Linked DNA regions of Tenggerimyces flavus. The protein of the gene in region 1 binds, or shares a complex with, the protein of each later gene. Links are inferred from orthologs where the notes say so. Each region holds a gene or a part of one and is shown on either strand. Other genes may lie near its edges. The genes, in order: tig and rpsG.

Region 1 (11,626 bases):
GGGGCTGTTGATGTAGATCTGCACCTCGCGGTCGGGGTCGATCGACTCCAGGCACAGCAGCTGCGCCATCACCGCGTTGGCGACGTCGTCGGTGATCGGCGTGCCGAGGAAGATGATGCGGTCCTCGAACAGCTTCGCGTACGGGTCGATCTGGCGGTAGCCGTACGGCGTCCGCTCTTCCCAGCGCGGGATGTAGTAGTCCATCCGCGGGGACAGGTCAGGGGTTGTCATCGTCTTTGTCCTTGTCGTCCTAGGAAACCGGTCCGCCGGAGCCGACCTGGTCCGCGGTCTTCACCACACCGTCGATGAAGCCGTACGCCTTCGCCTCTTCCGCGGTGAACCAGCGGTCGCGATCGGAGTCGAGCTCGATCTGGTCGAACGTCTGGCCCGTGTGCAGGGCCTGCAGCTCGTGCAGCTTCTTCTTCAGATGCAGGCTCTGCTCGGCCTGGATTCTGATGTCCGAGGCAGAGCCGCCGAGGCCGCCGGACAGCTGGTGCATCATGATCCGCGCGTGCGGCAGCGCGAACCGCTTGCCCTTGGTGCCGGCCGCGAGCAGGAACTGGCCCATCGACGCGGCGAGCCCCATCGCGATCGTCGCGACGTCGTTCGAGATGAACTGCATCGTGTCGTAGATGGCCATGCCGGAGTCGACCGAGCCACCCGGTGAGTTGATGTAGAGCCAGATGTCCTTCTTGGGGTCCTCGGCGTTGAGCAGCAGCATCTGCGCGCAGATCGCGTTGGCGTTCACGTCGCGCACCTCGGACCCGAGGAAGATGATCCGCTCCCTGAGCAGCCGCTGGTAGATCTGGTCGTCCAGCCCGAACGCAGAGCCGTCCTGCTGAGCCGTGGGTGCGAAAGCGTTCATGTCCTCCACCTGAGTTTTCCGTTCCGCGCGAACCTGTTCCTCGACATTAGCCAACCACTGCGGTCGGACGGCCCTTCAGCGCGCCCTGTTCGCTCACGGCGCAGCGATCGCAAAGAAGTGTTTGCAAAGATATCTCTGCAAACGTATCGTGAGCCGCATGACAGAACCCGAGCCGTCGGTCGCCCGCCCCGACGCGCGATCCCTGCGCGGCCTCGCCCATCCGGTGCGGCTGCGGATGCTGGCCATCCTGCGTACGGACGGGCCGGCCACGGCGACGACGCTGGCCGCGCGGCTGGGGCTGAACACCGGCGCCACCAGCTATCACCTGCGCCAGCTCGCCGCCCACGGCTTCGTGGTCGAGGACGCCGCGCGGGGCAACGCCCGCGACCGCTGGTGGCGCGCGGCGCACCGGATGACCCACGTCGACCTGGAGCAGGTCAGCGCCGAGGACCGCGAGGCCGGCGCCGCGTTCTACCGCGGCATCGTGCAGATCTACACCGAGAACATGCTCGCGGCGGTCGAGGAGATGCCGCTGCTGCCTTCGGCGTGGCGAGGGGCGGGCTCGTTCGGCGACGAGCTGCTCCGGCTGACGCCCGAGGAGACCCGGCGGCTGGCTTCGGAGGTGCACGAGATCGTCGCCCGGTATCGGCGCGACTCCCCGACCGCGGCCGCGGAGGCTGAGGGGACCGTGCCCGTCTCCCTGCAGTTCCAGCTCTTCCCCCGTCCAGGAGTGCTCGCTCCGGAGGAGTCGTCATGAGGTCTCGTCGAGGGTTGATCGGGTTGCTCGCCGCTCAGGCGGTGTCGCTGACGGGTACGCGGATGTCGGCGATCGCGATCCCGTGGTTCGTGCTCGTGTCGACCGGGTCGGCGACGATGACCGGCTTGGTCGCGGCGTGCGAGATGGCGCCGTACGTGCTGTTCAAGGCGCTGACCGGGCCGTTGGTCGACCGGATCGGCGCGCGGCGGGTGAACATCACCGGCGATCTGGTGTCGGCGGTCGTCGTCGGGTTGATCCCGTTGCTGCACGTGCTTTCTGTGCTGTCCTTCCCTTTGTTGTTGGTGCTCGTGGCTGTGGCTGGGGCCATGCGTGGGCCGTCGGACTCGGCGAAGGGCGTGCTGATCCCGGACGTGGTCGCGCAGGCCGGGGTGCCGATGGAGCGGGCGACCGGGTTGTCGGCGATGGTCGAGCGGTCTGCTTCGACGTTCGGGCCGGCTCTGGCGGGAGTGATCGTGGCGATGCTCGGGCCGTTGACGGCATTGGCCTTCGACGCCTTGTCGTTCGCGGTGTCGGCGGTGATCGTGGTGGCGACGGTGCGTTCTTCTGCCGCTGCTTCGCGGGAGCCGTCGAAGTCGGATGCTCTGCCGTACTTCCAGCGGCTGAAGGAGGGCTTCTCGTTCCTGCGCCGCGACCGGCTGCTGCGACTGATCGCGCTGATGGTCGGCGTGACGAACGTGCTGGACTCCGCGTTCGCCGCCGTGCTCGTCCCGGTGTGGGCGCTGTCGCACGGGCACAGCGCCTCGATGGTGGGGCTGCTGTTCGCCGCGATGATGGCGTTCTCGGCTCTGAGCGCCCTGGTGACGGCGGCCGTCGGGCATCGGATGCCGCGGCGGGCGACGTACCTGATCGGCTACCTGGTGACCGGTCTGCCGCGCTTCGTCGTGCTCGCCATCGCCGGAGCGCCCGTCTGGCTGGCCGTGGGCGTCTTCGCGGTAAGTGGGTTGGCGTCTGGCGTGCTGAACCCGATCCTGGGTGCCGTGATGTTCGAACGCATCCCTCGCCACCTGCTCGGCCGCGTGCATGCCCTGACCGACTCCCTCGCCTGGGCCGGCATCCCCTTCGGTCCCCTGCTGGGCGGAGTGTTGGTCGGCCTCGTCGGCCTGACCCCGGTGCTGGTGGGGTTCGGCATCGTCTACCTACTAGCCACCACGCTGCCCGCGTTCGCCCGCGAGTGGACCGAGCTGGACCGGCCGCGGGACGATCGCGCGTCGGTGCCGGTGTCCGCATGAGCACGCCGTTCGTCAAACGCAGGGCGCGACCTGAGCCGGGGTCGATCCCCGAGGCGTTGGGCATGTTCGCCGCGGAGGTGCGCTTCTATCGCGAGATCGCTCCGACGGTCGGGGTGCGGGTGCCCGCCTGCTTCTCGGCGACGGAGGACGACCGTGGGACTCTGCTCGAGCTCGAGGACCTGACCGCGTGGACGCCGGGCGCCGATCCGGTGGCCGTGGCGCGTCTGCTGGCTGCCCTGCACGAGCGTTGGCGCTCGGATGCCGCCGACCGGTGGCCTTGGCTGCGCCGGCCTGGGGCCGCGGTCGACCTGGTCGGGTCGCTCTTCGACTCGACCTGGCCTGCTGTCGCGCGCCGCACGGACTGCACGCCCGCCACCTTCGCCTTGGGCGAACGTCTCCGCGGGCGGCTTCCCGCGATCGTCGGCGATGCCGCTACGGCTGGGCCGCTCACCCTCGTTCACGGCGACGCGTCGATGCGCAACGTACGGACCAGTCCGGACGGAGAGATCGCCTTGCTGGACTGGGAGGACGTCGGAGTCGGCCCTGGGCTGGGCGACCTCGCCTGGTTGTTGGTGTCGTCGGTCTCGGCGCCACAGTGGGACGACACCATCGCGGCCTATGGGACGTCGGTTGGTCTTCGTCCTGCCTTGTTGGCCGCCGTGTCCCAGGGGATCTTGTCGTACGCGGACTCTCCTGACGGCTCCGCTGAGGCGCTCGGCTGGCTGAGCCGGTTGGACGAGGCTGCCCGCCGGCTCTAGGCGACCTCGTAGCGCAGCCAGAGCATGCCGTCGGACTCGGCGTGGGTGGAGAGCAGGCGGAGGTTGGTCGGGAGCTCGCCCTTGGCGAGGGGCACGCCGTCGAAGATCGTCGGCGTGCCTGCTCCACCGATCGCGTACGGGGAGACCATGAGGTGGATCTCGTCGATCAGGCCGGCTCTGAGGAGAGCCCCGTTGAGGCCGCCGCCGGCTGTCGACTTCACGCAGGTGACGCCGAGGCTCGCCTTCATTTTGCGCAGCGCCTCAGCCAGGTCGACCCGTTCGTCGCCGGCGACGAGGTAGCAGAGACGGCGCATGCGGAGGAACTGGAGGTACGCGGCGGGGGTAGCTCTGCTGACGAGCACGAGCACGTCCCACTCACCGTGGTCCTCGTCCTCCCACTCGACGCGGCCACGGCTGTCGACGGTGGTGAACCACCTCTCGTGGCCCTGGCGATGGACGACTTCGTCGGGTAGGAAGTCGGAATAGAGGACCTCCGGTGGTTCCTCCGGCGGCAGCCCTGCGACCGGTCCAGCCGTCGACCGGGCGAGCGAGCCGCTTCCTTCGAGAATGGCCTGCGGTTGGTAGAGGCGGTCGATGAGCTCCGACCGCGCCGCCTCGAGGCTGGGCGTACTCGCGGGCTTCACCGCCTCCCAGTCGCGCTTGGCGTCCTCGTCGAACCACAGCTGGTCGCGTCGGTGCGCGATCCGCCCATCGACGGACATCCCCACCGCCATCACAACCCGCGCCCTGTCGTCGTTCGCCATGGCAGTTGCCTACCAGCGACCACCGACAGGTCCAGCGCTACGGCGAGCCGGCGTCGTCGAGGTCGCGCCGGAAGAGGACGGTGGTGCCGCCGTTGCCGGCGTAGTTCGCGATCTCCTCGGCCGTCATGCCCAAGCTCCGGTGGAAGGCGATCGAGCCGGCGTTGCCCGGGCTGGTCACGGCCTCGAGCCGCGTCGCGCCGGCCTTCCGCGCGTTCGCGGTGAACGTCGCCCACAGGTCGCGCGCGATGCCGCGGCCGCGATACGGCTGCCTGGTCGCGACCAGCTGCACGTACCCGAGGCCGTCCGCTGTCACCGTTCCGCACAGGTAGCCCGCAATGACCGGACCGTCCATGGCGAGCAGCGCCCAGCCGCCGAACTGGCGGAACCAGGTCGCCGCATGCAGCGCGCGCAGGTCCCGGCCGTCCCAGAACTCCTCGTGCGCCGCGAGCAACTCCCCCAGCACCTCGGCGTACCGATCCTGGGGGAACGGGACGATGTCCGTGGGCATGCCTACTCCCTGACCTGGGGGTTTGGCGTGGGGAGCGGGCGACGAGAATCGAACTCGCGTAGCCAGTTTGGAAGACTGGGGCTCTACCATTGAGCTACGCCCGCGTGGTTGTGCACAGACATGATCGCATGCGCCGGGCTGAACGCACGAGCAGGTATCCCGTCCACTAAACTCGCAGGCGGAACCGCAGACAAGAGCGTAGCGTCACGTCTCGCGGACCCGCGGGGAGTGGCGCAGCTTGGCAGCGCGTCGGCTTTGGGTGCCGAAGGCCGGGGGTTCAAATCCCCCCTCCCCGACGAGCTAGACCTGTGTGCTGACCACGGCAGCGTGCGAGCCCGGGGGGCGACCCCCGGACCCTCGCGTGTCGCTGGCGTACACTGCCCACGGCGCCGGTGCCGCATACCCGCAGGCCAGTGAGCGCGCCACACCACCTGTCGTAATGCCGAGGAGATTCACCATCGTGAAGAGCGCCGTCGAGACCCTGAGCCCGACGCGGGTCCGGCTGACCGTCGAGGTTCCGTTCGAGGAGCTGAAGCCGAACCTCGACGCCGCGTACAAGGAGATCGCGAAGCAGGTGACGATCCCCGGTTTCCGCAAGGGCAGGATCCCGCCGCCGATCATCGACCAGCGCGTCGGTCGCAGCTTCGTGCTCGACCAGGCGATCAACGACGCGCTCCCCGCGCTCTACTCGAGCGCGGTCCAGGAGACGCAGGTCGAGCCGGTCGGCCAGCCGGAGGTCAAGCTCGACGACGAGTTCGTCGACGGCGGCGAGTTCAAGTTCACCGCCGAGGTCGACGTACGTCCGGAGATCACGCTGCCCGAGTACCAGGGCATCGAGGCGAGCGTCGACGCGTTCGAGATCGCCGAGAGCGAGGTCGACGAGCAGGTCGAGTCGCTGCGTGAGCGGTTCGGCTCGCTGCAGACCGTCGAACGTCCCGCGCAGGACGGCGACCACGTCAGCCTCGATCTGTCCGCGAGCAAGGACGGCGAGCCCGTCGAGAACGCCCAGCTCACCGGCTACAGCTACAAGCTCGCCGGCAACTCCGAGCTGGTCGAGGGTCTCGACGACGTGCTCCGCGGCAAGCAGGCCGGCGACACGGCGACGTTCGTCAGCAAGCTCCCGGCCGGTGACCTCGCCGACCAGGAGGTCGACATCACCGTCACCGTGCAGTCGGTGAAGGAGCAGCAGCTGCCCGACCTGGACGACGAGTTCGCCCAGCTGGCCACGGAGTTCGACACGCTCGACGAGGTGCGCGCGGATCTCAGTGAGCGGCTCGAGCGGAGCAAGCGCATCGAGCAGGCCCGCGAGGCCCGCGACGCGGTGCTGCTCAAGCTGCTCGAGGCGGTCGACGTACCCCTCCCCGAGGCCGCGCTCGCTCAGGACATCGAGCAGCGGCACGACAACCTCCGCCACCAGCTCGGGCACGCCGGCCTGACCGAGGAGCAGTACCTCCAGGCCGAAGGCCAGACGGAGGAGGAGTTCGCCGCCGACCTCGAGAAGCGTGCGCGGGACGCGATGAAGGCGGAGTTCATCCTCGACGAGCTCGGCAAGAAGGAAGAGCTGTCGGTCAGCGAGGACGACCTCACCAGCCAGATCGTGATGCGGGCGCAGCAGGTGGGCGTGAGCCCGAACGAGTACGCCGACCTCGCGATGAAGCAGGGCATGGTCCCCAGCCTCGTCCGCGAGGTGGTGCGCAACAAGGCGCTCAACCTGGTGATCGACAGCGCGACCGTGACCGACAACAACGGCCAGCCGATCGAGCTCAAGTGGCTCCGCCCCGACGGCACGATCGTGCCGGAGGACGAGCGGAACGCCGACGCCGAGGCCGACGGGTCTTCGGAGTCCGACGAGAACTAGCACCACGAACGTCCGACGACCGCACCTGCCCACCTGGCCGGTGCGGTCGTCGCGTTTCTACGCCGGATCGTCGAGGTAGACCGTGCAGAAGAACGGCAACCCGAGTCTGCCGAGGCACCCGGTCGCCTCGGGGCTGAGCCAGAAACCTCCCTGCGTGGAGTCGGACGACACATAGCACCAGAGCTCCAGCTCGAAGTTCTCGCGCAGCTCCCTCAGCCGGTCTTCGCGACCATTGAACGCGCTGAGCAGGTCGAGCAAGGCGGCGTTCAGCGGCTCCGGTCCATCGGCGAGCTCACGTTCGAGTTCCCAGCCTGCTCCGTCGTGCCGCCGTCCGGTGAAGCCGTTGCCGACGAGGTCGCCGATCTCCCAGGATCGGGTGGGGACCAGTCCGATCCATTCGCCGAACCAGGCCGCCGTTCGCGTCGCGCTCTTCGCCACGAACGTCACGAGCCCCTCCGCGACGGCCATCAGGCGGCCGATTCCGTCGCGGGGGCGAGGGCGGCGCGGCAGTGGGCGAGGCGCGTGCGGCCCCAGTCGTCGTTCAGGCCGTCGCGTTCTCGTTGCTCGAAATACGCCAGCTCCGCCAGTGTGAACAGCAGATGCACCTGCTCCCACCCCGGCAGCTCGGCATCGGATCGGCCGGCGCGGTACGCGTCCCACATCACCTGCCGGAGGGACGCGAAGTCCGGCTCCCAACCGAAGATGCCGAAGCCCCATTCACCGAAGTCGAAGTCGTGCAGCGGGTGCCCGATCCCCGCGGTGTCCCAGTCGAGCACCGTCTCCACCCGGCCGTCGGCGTCGACGAGCAGCTGCCCTTCGGTCACGTCGCCATGCAGCAGAACAGGAGGCAACGCCGCCAGCCCGCCCAATGCCGTACGCCAGATCGACGCCCAGCTCGTCGGCGGATCGAGCAGCCGAAGGACGCGATCAGCGGCGTCATCCACCAGGTCGGGTTCGAGGAACTCGTTCAGCCACGGCTGCTTCCGGCCGAACCGACCCGGACCACGCAGCTCGACCGGCAGCAACGACAGGTCGAGGCGATGCCAGCTCGCGATTGCGCCGCCGAGGCTCTCCAGCAGCCGCGACATCGCCGACAGGTCCGCGTCGTCCTCGACGTACTGCCAGAGCACGCCGAGCCGCCGCTCGTACGCGACGAACGGGCCGGCCGACAACACGCCCTCGCCCCACTGCCCGACCACCCGCGGGACACAGCGAACGCCGAGAGCCGTCAGCGCCTCGGACACCCGCGCGCCGTGCAGCAACTGCTCGTCTCGGCCCCGGCGCGGAAACAGGAACACCCGGTCCGAGCTCAGCACGGCCAGCTTCGACCAACCGTCGAAATTGACCTCGAGCTCAGCCTCGCCGACGCCGGTGAGCTCCCGAAACAGGGACAAGTCCGGCGGTGTGAGGATCGCGTGCAGGGACACGAGCCGGATGCTGTCGCACGGCGCGACCTGCGTTCAACCGAATTGACCGGTATACCTATGCCGGTGACTGACTGCTACACGTGCGACCGCGAGGCCGAGTTCGACCAGCTGCCGCCGCGCGAACGGATCGGGCACGACTCGTTGTGGCGCGTCAGCCACGCGACCGGCAGCGAACTGCTGGGCTGGCTGGTCCTCGTTCCGCGCCGGCACGTCATGGAGGTCGCCGACCTCACCGACGAGGAGGCGGCCGCGCTCGGTCGATGGCAGGTGCGGCTGGCGCGGGTGTTCGCGCAGGAGCTCGGTACGCCCAAGACGTACATCATCGAACTCGGCGAGGCGCCGGGCTTCCATCTGCACTTCCACGTGGTGCCGCGGCCGGTCGACCTCGATCCGGAGCTCCGCGGTCCGAAGATCTTCGGCTACCTGGGTCGTCCCGAGCCAGCCGAATCGCCCGCTCGGGACGCCCTCGCCACGCGGCTCGGCGCCGCGCTCGATCGGCTGAATGAGTAACTCAGGCCTGCGGCGGGCTGATGTTGACCAGCCAGGAGACGCCGTGCTGGTCCACGCACTGACCGAACTCGTCGCCCCACATCTGCTTCTCCATCGGCACGACGACCTGGCCGGAGCCGGAGAGCTTGTCCCAGTAGCCGTGCAGCGCGTCGCTGTCGTCGCCGCTGAGGCTCACCGATGAGTTGTTGCCGGCCTGGAACTCCATACCTGGCGGCAGGTCCGCGCCCGTCAGCGCGAAGTCCAGGTCGGTCTCGAGCTGGCTGTGCATGATCTTCTCGGCGCCGTCGCCTTCGATGCCGCCGATTTCGCCGTACGTGTTGAGCGTCAGGGTGCCGCTGAAGACGTCCTTGTAGAACTCCATCGCTTGCTTGGCGTTGCCGTCGAAGTTCAGGTATGGGTTGAGTCGGGAGGCCATAGCCCCTCCTTGATCGGTGCCGACGTTGGCATCTCGCACCCTAGCGAGATCGGGTGTCGGCGCGTGCCGTTTGGGGAGGAGTTTCACCCGTACGGGACTGACCGTTAACGAGACCTCGCGGCGTACGAACGCAGGGCGCGGAGGAAGTCGACGTAGCGGAAGCCGGGCCAGTACACGTCGCAGAAGTACAGCTCGGATCGCGCGGCCTGCCAGAGCAGGAAACTCGACATGCGGCGTTCCCCGCTCGTACGGATCACCAGGTCTGGATCGGGCTGCCCGCTGGTGTACAGGTGCGCGGCGAGGTCGTCGGGCGTGATCGTCTGGGCGAGGTCCTCCAGCGACCGGCCGTGGCGGGCCGCGTCGTCCAGCAGCGAACGGAATGCGTCGGCGATCTCGGTCCGCCCGTCGTACCCGATCGCGATCGTCACCTCCGAGTCGGTGTCACGTTCGGCCGTCAGGTCGACGGCGTGTTTCAGGGCGTACGCAGTCGAGTCGGGCAGCGCGTCGAGCCTTCCCGCGACCCGTACCTGCCATCGGCCCCGGCGGTGGACGAGGCGCTCGGTGATGACGGCCTCGACCAGTTCCATCAGGAACCGGACCTCGTCGTCGCCGCGCTTGCGCAGATTGTCGAGCGAGGCAACGAAGATCGTCACGTGCCGGATGCCGAGGTCGGCCGACCATTCGAGGACGCGCTCGATGTGCTCAGCGCCGGCTTTGTGGCCGAGGCTGGGGTTGGCCAGGCCGACCTGCTTGGCCCAGCGGCGGTTTCCGTCGATGACGAGCGCGACGTGCTTGGGCATCGGGCCGCCGGCGAGCTGCCGCCGCAGCCGACGGGCGTAGATCGCGTACAGCGCGTTGCGAAGGATCACGGTGCCTCCTCGAAGGGGAACCAGCCGGTGCGTTCGTACCACTGTCTGCCTGCGCGCAGATGTGCGACGACGGCCCGGTGGAGCGTGGTCTCCTGCGGGAGCGTGTCGAGCACGTTCTCACCGCTGCCCTGGCGGCCGAACACGAAGCGCAGGATTGCGCCATTCCCGTTCTCGTCGCGGTGAGGTTGCGGCGTGAGTGTGAACCGGCGCTGGAACTCGAGGATGTTCGACTCCGCGGGCAGGTAGTCGGCCAGCTGCGGGTCGAGGAGCCAGGAGTCGCAGGTGAAGAACGTGACGGGTTCGTCCGGGTAGTGCCGCGGGAAGAACTCGCGAGCGGCGGCGATGGATTCCTCGACGGCGGCCTTGTCGAGTGGACCATCCGGCGGGATGTGCACCGACAGCGCGAAACCGCCCGGCCCGTTGCTGAACGAGAGCTCGGCGCGGTTGAAGTCGAGGCGGCCGAGCTTGTAGAACACGCCGCGGAGCCTGATGGGCGGTCCCCATTGATGGCTGAGGCCAAGGCCGTTGTGGCCGGTCAGGTCTTTGTGCATGCGGATCGCGAAGGCGAGCGAGAGGGTCGCCCATGACACCTCGTCGGGTACTCCGCGTTCGGCGTGATAGCGCCGCACGGCGGGGAGGAGTGCGAGGTAGGCCCAGAGATAGAGCTGCCGGGCCTTGGCGTCTGCCGCGTTGGTCGTCAGCGGCTGCCAGGCCTGGAAGCCGTCGGTCGTGACGGGCTTACCGATCGTGGGTAGGAACGATCGGTGGAGTCGGTCGAGGATCCACCAATACGCCTTGTCCGCTTGGGGATCCGGGCGTGCCGCCAGCAGATCGGCCTGGTCTTCCCGGGGGACCTCGAGGCGATCGAGGAGCCGTTCGGCCTCGTCGTCGGGCAGCTCGGGGCCATCGACGTCGGCAGCCGGCTCGAGCGCGGCCAACCAGCGAACGGTGTGCTCGGGGGCGTCAAGCTCGCCTTGCACCACGTCGAGGTCGAGCTCCGCCATGGCCGCCAGCGTACTGTGCCCGGCATGACCATCCTGCACTTCTGCTCGCGGGCGGACTGGGCCGCGGCGCAGTCGGCTGGCGAGTATCGCGGCGACACGTTGGACACCGAGGGTTTCATCCACTGCTCCACCGCGGAGCTCGTACACGTCCCGGCGAACCTCATCGCCCGCGGCCGTACCGACCTCGTCCTGCTGGAGCTCGACCCCGACCGCGTCGACGCCCCACTTCGCTGGGAACCAGGCGACCCCACCGACACCGCGTCGCCGAAGTTTCCGCACCTCTACGGGCCCCTCCCCGTCGCCGCGGTCGTCGCCGTGCACGAGTTCCAGCCCGACGAGAACGGGGCCTTCGCGCCTCTCGCCGCAGGGTCGGGAACGTAGCCGTGCCCGACCATCCGGTGGTGATCTTGGTCAACGGGGTCCCGGGCTCGGGCAAGTCGACGCTCGCCCGACCGTTGGCTCGGGCGCTCGGGCTCCCTCTGTTCGCCAAGGACGTGATCAAGGAGACCTGGGCGGACTTCCTCGCTCCAGATGGGCGCTCGCCGCGCGAGTGGAGCATGCTCCTCGGCGCGGCCGCGAGCGAGACCATGTGGCGGCTCCTGGCCGAGTCACCGATCGGCGGCATCGTCGACAGCCCGCAT
Region 2 (11,455 bases), 3.8 Mb from region 1 along the record:
ATTCGAACCTATTGAATGAAGGTGCCCTTCATTCAAACAGCGGGGACGGAAGGCCCGGCTTCATCGACACCACAAGAGACCGGGGGCACCCCACAAGCAACGCAAGCACGGCAACAAACCTGAACGGCAAGGAACCTCCTCCGGGCACCCGTTCCCGGGGGAGGGGCGGCGCGTTAAAGACAGGTGGCCGGTCCGGGGCGAGTCAAGGGCCGCTCCGCGGTCGCGAAGCGACGCCTCTCGCCGCGCGCGAAGCGCCCCCCGAGAGGCGCCCTTGACGCGCCCCGGACCGGCCACCAAAATCGACCGCCGCAACAGCCCACGGCGAGCACCAACGGCCAAACAGCTCGCCAAGGTCAATCGAGCTCAAACGCGCCGACAACAGCGATCCGCCGAGCCAATGACCCCCACCCTCGTGATCATGAACGTGATCATGAAGCCGAACTGGTCGTATACGCCGGGTTTGCCTTCATGATCACGTTCATGATCACGGACAGGGGTGGCCGAGGCTTGGGGTGAGGGGCGCCCCGGTCCCATAGGTCCGGACGAGGGTGCCCCCGACCCAGTCGACCCCGCCCCCGCCACGTTTCGAATGAAGGGCACCTTCATTCCATAGGTTCGAATGAAGGTGCCCTTCATTCAAAACGGGCGACCAGAACCCCAACCCCGTCGAGGATCAGATCCAGCCCCGACGCGAAGTCAGCGTCGGCATCCCCCGCGGCCTCGCCCGTCTCGAACAGGTCCGAGGCGAACAAAGCAGCAACCTCCGGATACCGGTCGGCCGAAGCGAGCGAAGCAAGCACCCGCCCGTAGTCGCGTTCAGCCTCGAGCAAGGAGACGTCGCCACGGCTCGAGGCCAGCTGCTGCCCCATCAGTTCCGCATGCCGCACGTACCCGCTCACCACAGTGATCACGGTGACCTTCGAAGCCCACGACAAGCGAGTGGCCCGAAGAGCGGACAACCCAGCGTCCATCCAGCCCACCGTGTGCGGCCCACTCGGCGGGCCGGCGATGGGCAGCCGAACGAGCCAAGGCCGGTCCCGGAACACCCCCCGCAACGCAACCGCCCAACCCCGCAGCGAGTCCCGCCACGACGCAGCCGAGACAGAGGGCGGGGGACCGTAAGCGACGTCCTCCATCAGCCCATACAGCTCGTCCTTGCTGCCGATATGCCGGTACAGCGACATCGGTGTGACCCCGAGCACCTCGGCGATCTTCGGAAGCGAGACCCCAGCCAGCCCGGAAGCGTCAGCGAGCGAGACGGCCGTCGAGACGACCTGGTCGACGTCGAGCTCGGCCGGCCGACCCAGCCGCCGGGTGGGCGTGACCCGCCACATCCGGGCCAGCGGACCGGGCAGAGCGTCCATTACTATAGTCCTTATAGTTTATGGGCAACACCAAACGCGGGAGACCGAGATGAACGTCCAGACCATCCGGAAGGCAACAGGACTCACGGGCCTGATCGCCGCGATCCTCACGCTCATCGAGGTGCCACTGTACTTCGTGTACTCAGGCCCACCTCCGGACGCGAACGTGCTGTTCCGCAGCCTCCTGGGCCTGCTCGGGCTGACGCTCCTGTTCGTGTTCATCACCGGCATCCGCCAGCTGATCAAGGAGGCCGACAGGTCGTACGAGTGGCTCGGCACGCTCACAGCCACCGCCGGCGGAGCCTGGCTGACCGTCCTGCTCGTCTCCACCGGCCTCGAGGTCGGCGCCGTGATCGCGGCACCAGACCCGATCGACCCGACGATCTCGGTGAGCGGCACCTACCTCCTGTACGGAACGATCGCCCGCCTCCTCGAGGGACTCTTCGCACTCAGCCTCGGCATCGCCGTCATCAAGACCGCAATAGCACCGAGATGGGTCGGCCGGTCCGCGATCGCTATCGCAGCCATCAACGCGGCCTTCGTCCCCTCGATGTTCTTCGGCAACGTCCCCGCGAACTTCTATGCCGCCAACGGCTGGGGAACGACCGCTTCGATGGGCGCCCTCACGATGATCTGGCTGATCGCCGTGAACGTCGCGATCCTGCGCGCCAAGCAGCCAAAAGCCCAGGTCGCGAGCTAAACTGGACAGGCGGGACAGCCACAGTGTCCCCATCACCCACCCTGCTTTGACCGCACTTGGTCGGACCAGGTAAGGTTCAAGACCGTGCCCGGCGTTGACTGGGCACTCATGTGTGCCCGGTGAGGGCGCGCGTGGACCCCCACGTTTCCGTCGATCAAGTCGGCGTGACGGCCTTGGCCGGGCGACACACCCGACCGCGGGGGTCGGAGCAACGACTACGAAGAAGACGTCACCGACGAAAGATAGGGAACGACGCGGTGCCCACCATCCAGCAGTTGGTCCGCAAGGGCCGCAAGGACAAGGTGTCGAAGAACAAGACGCCGGCGCTCAAGGGTTCGCCTCAGCGACGGGGGGTTTGCGTGCGTGTGTACACCACGACCCCGCGTAAGCCGAACTCCGCGCTGCGCAAGGTGGCACGCGTCCGGCTGACCAGTGACACCGAGGTGACCGCGTACATCCCCGGTGTGGGTCACAACCTGCAGGAACACTCGATGGTCCTGGTCCGTGGCGGCCGAGTGGCCGACCTGCCGGGCGTCCGCTACAAGATCATCCGCGGATCGCTCGACACGCAGGGCGTCAAGGGTCGCAAGCAAGCCCGCAGCCGCTACGGCGCGAAGAAGGAGAAGAGCTAATGCCCCGCAAGGGTCCGGCCCCGAAGCGGAAGCCGATCATCGACCCGGTGTACGGGTCTCCGCTCGTCACGCAGCTGATCAACAAGGTGCTGCGCAGCGGGAAGAAGGCACTCGCCCAGCGCGTTGTCTACACAGCGCTCGAGGGCTGCCGCGAGAAGACCGGCACCGATCCGGTGATCACGCTCAAGCGGGCGCTCGACAACGTCAAGCCGGCCCTCGAGGTCAAGAGCCGCCGTGTCGGTGGCGCGACCTACCAGGTGCCGATCGAGGTGCGTGCCGAACGTTCGACGACCCTCGCGCTGCGGTGGCTGGTGAGCTACTCCCAGGCCCGCCGCGAGAAGGCCATGGCGGAGCGTCTGATGAACGAGATCCTGGACGCCTCCAACGGTCTCGGCGCGAGCGTGAAGCGACGCGAGGACACGCACAAGATGGCGGAGTCCAACAAGGCGTTCGCCCACTACCGCTGGTAGTTCACAGCGGGATGTAGGGGCGCCGCGACTCCTGCAGCGAACCCATAAAAGACTTCTACGAAAGACCTGACGAGCCTGATGGCGACCGACCTTCGCACTGTCGACCTGGCCACGATCCGCAACATCGGCATCATGGCCCACATCGACGCGGGCAAGACCACGACCACCGAACGCATCCTGTTCTACACCGGCATCACCTACAAGATCGGTGAGGTCCACGACGGTGCTGCCGTCATGGACTGGATGGAGCAGGAGCAGGAGCGCGGCATCACGATCACGTCCGCCGCGACGACCTGCCACTGGAAAGACCACACCATCAACCTGATCGACACCCCCGGGCACGTCGACTTCACCGTCGAGGTCGAGCGCAACCTGCGCGTCCTCGACGGCGCCGTCGCCGTGTTCGACGGGGTGGCCGGAGTCGAGCCGCAGTCGGAGACCGTCTGGCGGCAGGCCGACCGGTACGGCGTCCCGCGGATGTGCTTCGTCAACAAGATGGACCGTGTTGGCGCGGAGTTCCACCGCTGCGTGGAGATGATCGTCGACCGGCTGAACGCGACCCCGCTGGTGCTCCAGCTGCCGCTCGGGTCCGAGGCCGACTTCATCGGCGTCATCGACCTGGTCAACATGCGCGCCCTCACCTGGCGTGGCGAGCCCGAGAAGGGCGAGGACTACACGATCGAGGACATCCCGGCGACGCACACCGAGGCCGCTCGGGAGTGGCGAGACCGGCTCTTCGAGGCGCTGGCCGAGGCCGACGACGAGATCATGGAGCTCTACCTCGAGGGCCAGGAGCCCACGACCGAGCAGCTCCAGACGGCGATCCGGCGCGCGACCATCGCGAGCAAGGTCACCCCCGTGCTCTGCGGCACCGCGTTCAAGAACAAGGGCGTCCAGCCCCTGCTCGACGCGGTCGTCGACTACCTGCCCAGCCCGCTCGACGTGGGTTCGGTCACTGGTCATTCGCTGAAGAGCGAGGAGGAGATCCTCGAGCGCGACCCCGACGAGGAGGCTCCGCTCGCGACGCTGGCGTTCAAGATCATGAGCGACCCGCACCTCGGCAAGCTCACGTACCTCCGGATCTACTCCGGCACGCTCACCTCCGGGACTCAGGTGCTCAACAGCACCAAGGACCGCAAGGAGCGGATCGGCAAGATCTACCGGATGCACGCGAACAAGCGTGAGGAGATCGAGAAGGCCACGGCCGGCTCGATCGTCGCGGTGATGGGCCTCAAGCAGACCACCACGGGTGAGACGCTCTGCGACCCGAACCAGCCGATCATCCTCGAGTCGATGAACTTCCCGGCGCCGGTCATCTCGGTGGCGATCGAGCCGAAGACCAAGAGCGACCAGGAGAAGCTCTCCGGAGCCATCCAGCGACTCGCGGACGAGGACCCGACGTTCCAGGTCCGTACGGACGTCGAGACCGGCCAGACCATCATCTCCGGGATGGGCGAGCTCCACCTGGACATCCTGGTCGACCGGATGAAGCGCGAGTTCAAGGTCGAGGCGAACGTCGGCAAGCCGCAGGTCGCCTACCGCGAGACCATCCGCAAGAAGGTCGAGAAGGTCGAGTACACCCACAAGAAGCAGACGGGTGGCTCCGGCCAGTTCGCGCGCGTGATCATCGACATCGAGCCCACAGGCGGCGAGGGCGATGGTGGCTACGAGTTCGTCAACGCGGTGAGCGGTGGACGGATCCCGCGGGAGTACATCCCGGCCGTCGACGAGGGCATCCAGGAGGCGATGGAGTTCGGCGTACTCGCCGGCTACCCCGTCGTCGACATCAAGGTGACCTTGCGCGACGGTGCCTACCACGAGGTCGACTCGTCCGAGCTCGCGTTCAAGATCGCCGGATCTATGGCCTTCAAGGAAGCGGCACGGCGGGCCGGCCCGGCTCTGCTCGAGCCGGTCATGAGGGCCGAGGTCACGACGCCCGAGGACTACCTCGGCGACGTGATCGGCGACATCAACAGTCGTCGCGGGCACGTTCAGAAGATGGACGAGTTCGCGGGTAACAGGGTCATCACCGCGCTGGTGCCGCTGTCGGAGACGTTCGGTTACGTCAGCGACCTGCGCAGCAAGACCCAGGGGCGCGCAGTGCCCCACATGGAGTTCAACTCGTACGCCGAGGTTCCGAAGTCGGTGTCCGAGGAGATCGTCAAGAAGGTCCGGGGCGAGTGAGCGGGGAGACCCGCGCGTAGTCCCTGTACACCAGTCCCGTAAAGTTTCGCGCCTAGTTGAACGGCGTAGTAAGAAAGAAATCAGGAGGAGCCCGAAGTGGCGAAGGCGAAGTTCGAGCGCACCAAGCCGCACGTCAATATCGGCACCATTGGGCACATCGACCACGGGAAGACCACGCTCACCGCGGCGATCACCAAGGTGCTGCATGACAAGTACCCGGATGTGAACCCCTTCTACGCCTTCGACCAGATCGACAAGGCGCCGGAAGAGAAGCAGCGCGGCATCACGATCACGATCGCGCACGTGGAGTACCAGACCGAGAAGCGCCACTACGCGCACGTGGACTGCCCGGGTCACGCGGACTACATCAAGAACATGATCACCGGCGCGGCCCAGATGGACGGCGCGATCCTCGTGGTCGCGGCGACCGACGGTCCGATGCCCCAGACGCGTGAGCACGTGCTGCTCGCCCGTCAGGTCGGCGTGCCGTACATCGTCGTGGCTCTGAACAAGTCCGACATGGTCGACGACGAGGAGATCCTCGAGCTGGTCGAGCTCGAGGTCCGGGAGCTGCTCAACGAGCAGGAGTTCCCCGGCGACGACGCTCCGGTCGTTCGCGTCTCGGCGCTGAAGGCGCTCGAGGGCGACGCCGAGTGGGGCGAGAAGATCCTCGAGCTCATGGCCGCCGTGGACGAGTCGGTCCCGGAGCCCACGCGCGAGATCGAGAAGCCGTTCCTCATGCCCGTCGAGGACGTCTTCACGATCACCGGTCGCGGCACGGTCGTGACCGGCCGAGTCGAGCGCGGCATCCTCAAGGCCGGCGCTGAGGTCGAGATCGTCGGCATCAAGGACGCGTCGACCAAGACGATCGTCACCGGCGTCGAGATGTTCCGCAAGATCCTCGACGAGGCTCGCGCGGGTGAGAACGTCGGCCTGCTGCTTCGTGGCACCAAGCGCGAAGAGGTCGAGCGTGGCCAGGTCATCGTGCAGCCGGGTACCACCACGCCGCACACCGACTTCGAGGCGCAGGTCTACATCCTGTCGAAGGAAGAGGGCGGACGGCACACGCCGTTCTTCAACAACTACCGCCCGCAGTTCTACTTCCGTACGACGGACGTGACCGGCGTGGTGCACCTCCCCGAGGGCACCGAGATGGTCATGCCGGGTGACAACACCGAGATGCGCGTTGAGCTGATCCAGCCCATCGCCATGGAGGAGACGCTGACCTTCGCGATCCGCGAGGGTGGCCGTACGGTCGGCTCCGGCCGGGTCACCAAGGTTCTCAAGTAGGTTCAAGCGATCGGGGTGGGACTCCTCACAGAGTCCCACCCCGATTAGCGTGCTGGCAGGGCGGTCTGGCATACTTGCCGGGTTGCCTGCGACAGGCCGCCGAGGCGTGTCCGCGTTTCTCACGCGCGTGACATGGCCGACCCGGAGACCTGGTCAGCATTTCCCATGCATGCATGACGGGAACAACACCTGCGTCCGGTCCCACGACTGGACGACGACCCCCACCGGATCCAGAAAACCAAGGGATCCATGCGGTTCGAGTACGCGACACACCCGACCGCGGGGGTCGGCGGAATGGCACGGACAGGACGCATTGGCCGCAACGGGCGAACAGGCCCGAGCGTAGGAGAGAAGGACATGGCGGGACAGAAGATCCGCATCAGGCTCAAGGCCTACGACCACGAGGTCATCGACAGCTCGGCGAAGAAGATCGTCGAGACGGTGACGCGTACGGGCGCCAAGATCGCCGGGCCGGTTCCGCTGCCCACCGAGAAGAACGTCTTCTGCGTGATCAAGTCGCCGCACAAGTACAAGGACAGCCGCGAGCACTTCGAGATGCGGACCCACAAGCGGCTCATCGACATCATCGACCCGACGCCGAAGACAGTCGACTCGCTCATGCGTCTCGACCTGCCTGCCGGTGTCGACATCGAGATCAAGCTCTGAGGGACTGTTACTGATGAGCACCGTGAAAGAGGGCCGCAAGCAGCGCGGCCTGCTGGGCGAGAAGCTCGGCATGACCCAGCTCTGGGACGAGCAGAACAAGCTCATCCCGGTCACCGTGGTCCAGGCCGGACCCTGCGTCGTGACGCAGGTCCGTACGCCGGACACCGACGGCTACTCGGGTGTGCAGATCGCGTTCGGCGCGATCGACCCCCGCAAGGTCAACAAGCCCGACTCGGGGCACTTCGCGAAGGCGGGCGTGACGCCGCGGCGGCACGTGATCGAGCTGCGTACTCCCGACGCGTCGGAGTACACGACCGGTCAGGAGCTCACCGCTGAGGTGTTCGAGGCCGGCCAGATCGTCGACGTCACCGGGCAGAGCAAGGGCCAGGGTTTCGCCGGCGTCATGAAGCGGCACGGCTTCCACGGTCTGCGCGCGAGCCACGGCGTCGAGCGCAAGCACCGTTCGCCGGGCTCCATCGGCGCCTGCGCCACTCCGGGCCGCGTGTTCCGCGGTCAGAAGATGGCCGGCCGGATGGGCGGCGAGCGCGTCACCACGCAGAACGTGAAGGTGCACGCGGTCGACGTCGACAAGGGCCTGATCCTGCTCCGCGGCGCCGTCCCCGGCGCGCGTGGCTCGGTCGTCCTCATCCGCAACGCCGCGAAGGTGGTGGCCAAGTGACCAGCGTCGACGTACTGAACGAGACCGGCGCCAAGGCCGGCTCCGTGGACCTCCCGGACGAGATCTTCGACGTCCAGGTGAACATCCCGCTGATCCACCAGGTGGTCGTCGGCCAGCAGGCCGCGGCCCGCCAGGGGACGGCGTCCACCAAGACCCGCGGCCAGGTCCGCGGCGGTGGCGCGAAGCCGTACCGGCAGAAGGGCACCGGCCGCGCCCGGCAGGGCTCGCGGCGTGCGCCGCAGTTCGCCGGCGGTGGTGTGGTGCACGGCCCGTCGCCGCGCTCGTACGACCAGCGGACCCCCAAGAAGATGAAGGCCGCCGCGCTCCGCGGCGCCCTGTCGGACCGGGCTCGCAACGGCCGGGTGCACGTGGTGACCGGACTGGTCGGCACGGAGCTCCCGTCGACCAAGGCCGCCGCTGCCGCGATCGCCGCGATCACGTCCCGCCGCCACGTGCTGGTGGTGCTGGACCGCGACGACGAGTTGGGCTGGAAGAGCCTGCGGAACGTCCCGAACGTGCACCTGATCGTTCCGGACCAGCTCAACACCTACGACGTGTTGACGTCCGACGACGTGGTGTTCACCGCGGCGGCGTTCCAGGAGTTCTCCGGCATCGAGGTCGTCGCCGAGAAGGCAGCGCCGGCCAAGAAGGCCGCCGCGAAGAAGGCAGCGGCCAAGAAGACCGCGGACTCCGATCCCGAAGAGGGTGGCGAGACCGACGCGACGATGGTCGAGGCTGCGCCGGCGAAGAAGGCCGCAGCAGCTAAGAAGACCGCCAAGAAGGCTGCGGCGAAGAAGACCGCTGACAAGCCGGCTGAGAAAGAAGAGGAGGGTGACGAGTGAGCGCCATTCACAAGGACCACCGCGACGTCCTCCTCGCGCCGGTGATCAGCGAGAAGAGCTACGGCCTCCTCGACCAGAACAAGTACACGTTCCTCGTGCACCCCGATGCCAACAAGACCGAGATCAAGATCGCGGTCGAGAAGGTGTTCAACGTCAAGGTCACCGACGTGAACACCCTCAACCGGCAGGGCAAGAAGCGCCGCACGCGGTTCGGAACGGGGACGCGCAAGAGCACCAAGCGGGCGATCGTGACCGTCCAGGACGGGCAGCGGATCGACATCTTCGGCGGACCAGTGAGCTAGGGGACTGACGAATGGCTATCCGTAAGTACAAGCCGACGACCCCGGGTCGTCGTGGCGCGAGCGTCTCGGACTTCGCCGAGCTCACGCGTTCGACCCCGGAGAAGTCGCTGCTGCGCCCGTTGGCGAAGAAGGGCGGCCGGAACAACTCCGGCAAGATCACGACGCGTCACCAAGGTGGCGGTCACAAGCGCGCGTACCGGCTGATCGACTTCAAGCGGTACGACAAGGACGGCGTGCCGGCCAAGGTCGCGGAGATCGAGTACGACCCCAACCGCACGGCGAACATCGCGCTGCTGCACTACGCCGACGGCGAGAAGCGCTACATCCTGGCGCCCGCGAGCCTGAAGCAGGGACAGCAGATCGAGAACGGCCCGAGCGCGGACATCAAGCCCGGCAACAACCTGCCGCTGCGCAACATCCCGGTCGGCACCACGATCCACGCGATCGAGATGCGGCCCGGCGGTGGCGCCAAGATCGCCCGGTCCGCCGGTGCGTCGGTGCAGCTGCAGGCGCGCGAGGGCTCGATGGCCACGCTGCGGATGCCCTCAGGCGAGCAGCGCATGGTCGACGTACGGTGCCGCGCGACCGTCGGTGAGGTCGGCAACGCCGAGCAGAGCAACATCTCGATCGGCAAGGCCGGCCGGAACCGCTGGAAGGGCAAGCGCCCGTCCGTGCGTGGTGTGGCGATGAACCCCGTCGACCACCCGCTCGGTGGCGGTGAGGGCAAGTCGTCCGGTGGTCGGCACCCGGTGTCGCCGTGGGGCAAGCCCGAGGTCCGCACCCGCAAGTCGAAGCCCAGTGATCGGCTCATCATTCGTCGCCGCCGCTCTGGTAAGCACCGCTAAGGAGCCTTGAAAGATGCCACGTAGCCTCAAGAAGGGCCCCTTCGTGGACGGCCACCTGATCAAAAAGGTGGTGGTCCAGAACGACAAGGGGACCAAGCAGGTCATCAAGACCTGGTCCCGACGCTCGATGATCGTGCCGGCCATGCTGGGCCACACGATCGCGGTGCACGACGGTCGCAAGCACGTTCCGGTCTTCGTGACCGAGGCGATGGTCGGCCACAAGCTCGGCGAGTTCGCCCCGACTCGGACCTTCCGCGGTCACGAGAAGGACGACCGTAGGAGCCGGCGCCGGTGACCGCGACAACTGGGAGTGACGTCATGGAAGCCCCCGTCCAGGCACGGGCGGTCGCGCGGCACGTACGTGTGTCGCCGACCAAGGCCCGTCGGGTCGTCGACCTCATTCGAGGTCTGCCGACCGAGGATGCGGTCGCGATCCTGCGGTTCGCGCCGCAGGCCGCGAGTGAGCCCGTACGCAAGGTGCTGGAGAGTGCGGTGGCCAACGCCGAGCACAACCTCCAGCTCGACGCGGGCGCGCTCCGCGTGGCCATCGCGTTCGTCGACGAGGGCGGGACGCTCAAGCGCTGGCGTCCTCGCGCGCAGGGTCGGGTCACCCCGATCCACAAGCGTGGTTGCCACATCACCGTGATCGTGGAGCCGGTCGAGGAGCCTGAGGCCGACACCAAGGCGGCCAAGAAGACCGCCAAGAAGGCACCGGCCAAGAAGGCGCAAGCGAACAGGAGGGCCCGGTAGTGGGACAGAAGGTCAACCCGCACGGGTTCCGGCTGGGTATCACGACCGACCACAAGAGCCGTTGGTACGCCGACAAGCTCTACAAGGACTACGTCGGCGAGGACGTGTCGATCCGCCGCCTGCTCACCAAGGGCATGGAGCGGGCCGGCATCTCCAAGGTCGAGATCGAGCGCACCCGGGACCGGGTCCGCGTCGACATCCACACCGCGCGTCCGGGCATCGTCATCGGCCGCCGTGGTGCGGAGGCCGACCGTATCCGCGCGGACCTGGAGAAGCTCACCGAGAAGCAGGTGCAGCTGAACATCCTCGAGGTGAAGAACCCCGAGGTCGACGCGCAGCTCGTCGCTCAGGCCGTGGCCGAGCAGCTGGCGAGTCGGGTCGCGTTCCGCCGCGCCATGCGTAAGGGCATGCAGAGCGCCCAGAAGGCCGGCGCGCTCGGTATCCGGATCCAGTGCTCGGGACGACTCGGTGGCGCGGAGATGTCGCGCTCGGAGTTCTACCGCGAGGGTCGGGTGCCGCTGCACACGCTGCGTGCCGACATCGACTACGGCTTCTACGAGGCCCGTACGACCTTCGGCCGCGTCGGCGTGAAGGTCTGGATCTACAAGGGCGAGGTTCCGGTGTCCCGGGCCGAGCGCGAGAAGCTGCAGGCCGAGGCCCGCGCCAACGCGCAGCGCCGTCCGAGCGGCGGCGACCGTGACCGTGGCGACCGCGGTGGTCGCGGCGGCCGT

The links.
Region 2: the proteins of tig (region 1) and rpsG are in contact, whole or in part, in a crystal structure (PDB 3GTY), measured with the Thermotoga maritima proteins. The link is inferred for Tenggerimyces flavus from one-to-one orthologs. Residues at the interface, in WP_004081061.1 of Thermotoga maritima: Glu122, Val124, Val129, Leu130, Tyr133, Glu188, Gly259, Ile262, Tyr263, Glu266, Ser270, Glu273, Gln274, Glu277, Arg308, Gln311, Ile312, Ser315, Tyr316, Glu325, Arg329, Arg336, Leu363, Phe366, Trp367, Arg373, Leu377, Arg381, Leu384, Glu387; in WP_004081843.1 of Thermotoga maritima: Lys34, Lys52, Lys55, Glu59, Arg62, Gln63, Glu66, Asn67, Lys69, Val71, Arg95, Ala109, Lys110, Lys111, Gly112, Arg113, Pro114, Glu117, Glu121, Ile124, Ala125, Tyr127, Asn128, Asn129, Thr130, Gly131, Lys135, Asp139, Arg142, Met143.

What each region holds. Positions count from the first base shown.
Region 1 is NZ_JAFBCM010000001.1:6,424,334-6,435,959, forward strand. The notes cover bases 4,607-7,561. They hold tig (trigger factor), read left to right. Parts: upstream 4,607-5,362; coding sequence 5,363-6,760; downstream 6,761-7,561. Other genes in these bases: JOD67_RS30210 (GNAT family N-acetyltransferase), read right to left, coding at 4,607-4,902; JOD67_RS30230 (DUF4279 domain-containing protein), read right to left, coding at 6,818-7,228; JOD67_RS30235 (aminoglycoside phosphotransferase family protein), read right to left, coding at 7,228-7,561. Outside these bases: JOD67_RS30180 (ATP-dependent Clp protease proteolytic subunit), read right to left, coding at 1-204; JOD67_RS30185 (ATP-dependent Clp protease proteolytic subunit), read right to left, coding at 251-865; JOD67_RS30190 (helix-turn-helix domain-containing protein), read left to right, coding at 1,023-1,622; JOD67_RS30195 (MFS transporter), read left to right, coding at 1,619-2,872; JOD67_RS30200 (phosphotransferase family protein), read left to right, coding at 2,869-3,630; JOD67_RS30205 (RibD family protein), read right to left, coding at 3,627-4,394; more of JOD67_RS30210, read right to left, coding at 4,432-4,606; more of JOD67_RS30235, read right to left, coding at 7,562-8,187; JOD67_RS30240 (HIT family protein), read left to right, coding at 8,245-8,697; JOD67_RS30245 (VOC family protein), read right to left, coding at 8,699-9,112; uppS (polyprenyl diphosphate synthase), read right to left, coding at 9,217-9,981; JOD67_RS30255 (acyltransferase domain-containing protein), read right to left, coding at 9,978-10,985; JOD67_RS30260 (DUF952 domain-containing protein), read left to right, coding at 11,010-11,366; JOD67_RS30265 (P-loop nucleotide/nucleoside kinase family protein), read left to right, coding at 11,387-11,626. UniProt on the Bacillus subtilis protein: Involved in protein export. Acts as a chaperone by maintaining the newly synthesized protein in an open conformation. Functions as a peptidyl-prolyl cis-trans isomerase.
Region 2 is NZ_JAFBCM010000001.1:2,649,474-2,660,928, forward strand. The notes cover bases 1,647-4,430. They hold rpsG (30S ribosomal protein S7), read left to right. Parts: upstream 1,647-2,695; coding sequence 2,696-3,166; downstream 3,167-4,430. Other genes in these bases: JOD67_RS12400 (hypothetical protein), read left to right, coding at 1,647-2,064; rpsL (30S ribosomal protein S12), read left to right, coding at 2,322-2,696; fusA (elongation factor G), read left to right, coding at 3,245-4,430. Outside these bases: JOD67_RS12395 (TetR/AcrR family transcriptional regulator), read right to left, coding at 633-1,364; more of JOD67_RS12400, read left to right, coding at 1,414-1,646; more of fusA, read left to right, coding at 4,431-5,350; tuf (elongation factor Tu), read left to right, coding at 5,447-6,640; rpsJ (30S ribosomal protein S10), read left to right, coding at 6,998-7,306; rplC (50S ribosomal protein L3), read left to right, coding at 7,320-7,985; rplD (50S ribosomal protein L4), read left to right, coding at 7,982-8,827; rplW (50S ribosomal protein L23), read left to right, coding at 8,824-9,129; rplB (50S ribosomal protein L2), read left to right, coding at 9,141-9,974; rpsS (30S ribosomal protein S19), read left to right, coding at 9,988-10,269; rplV (50S ribosomal protein L22), read left to right, coding at 10,293-10,724; rpsC (30S ribosomal protein S3), read left to right, coding at 10,724-11,455.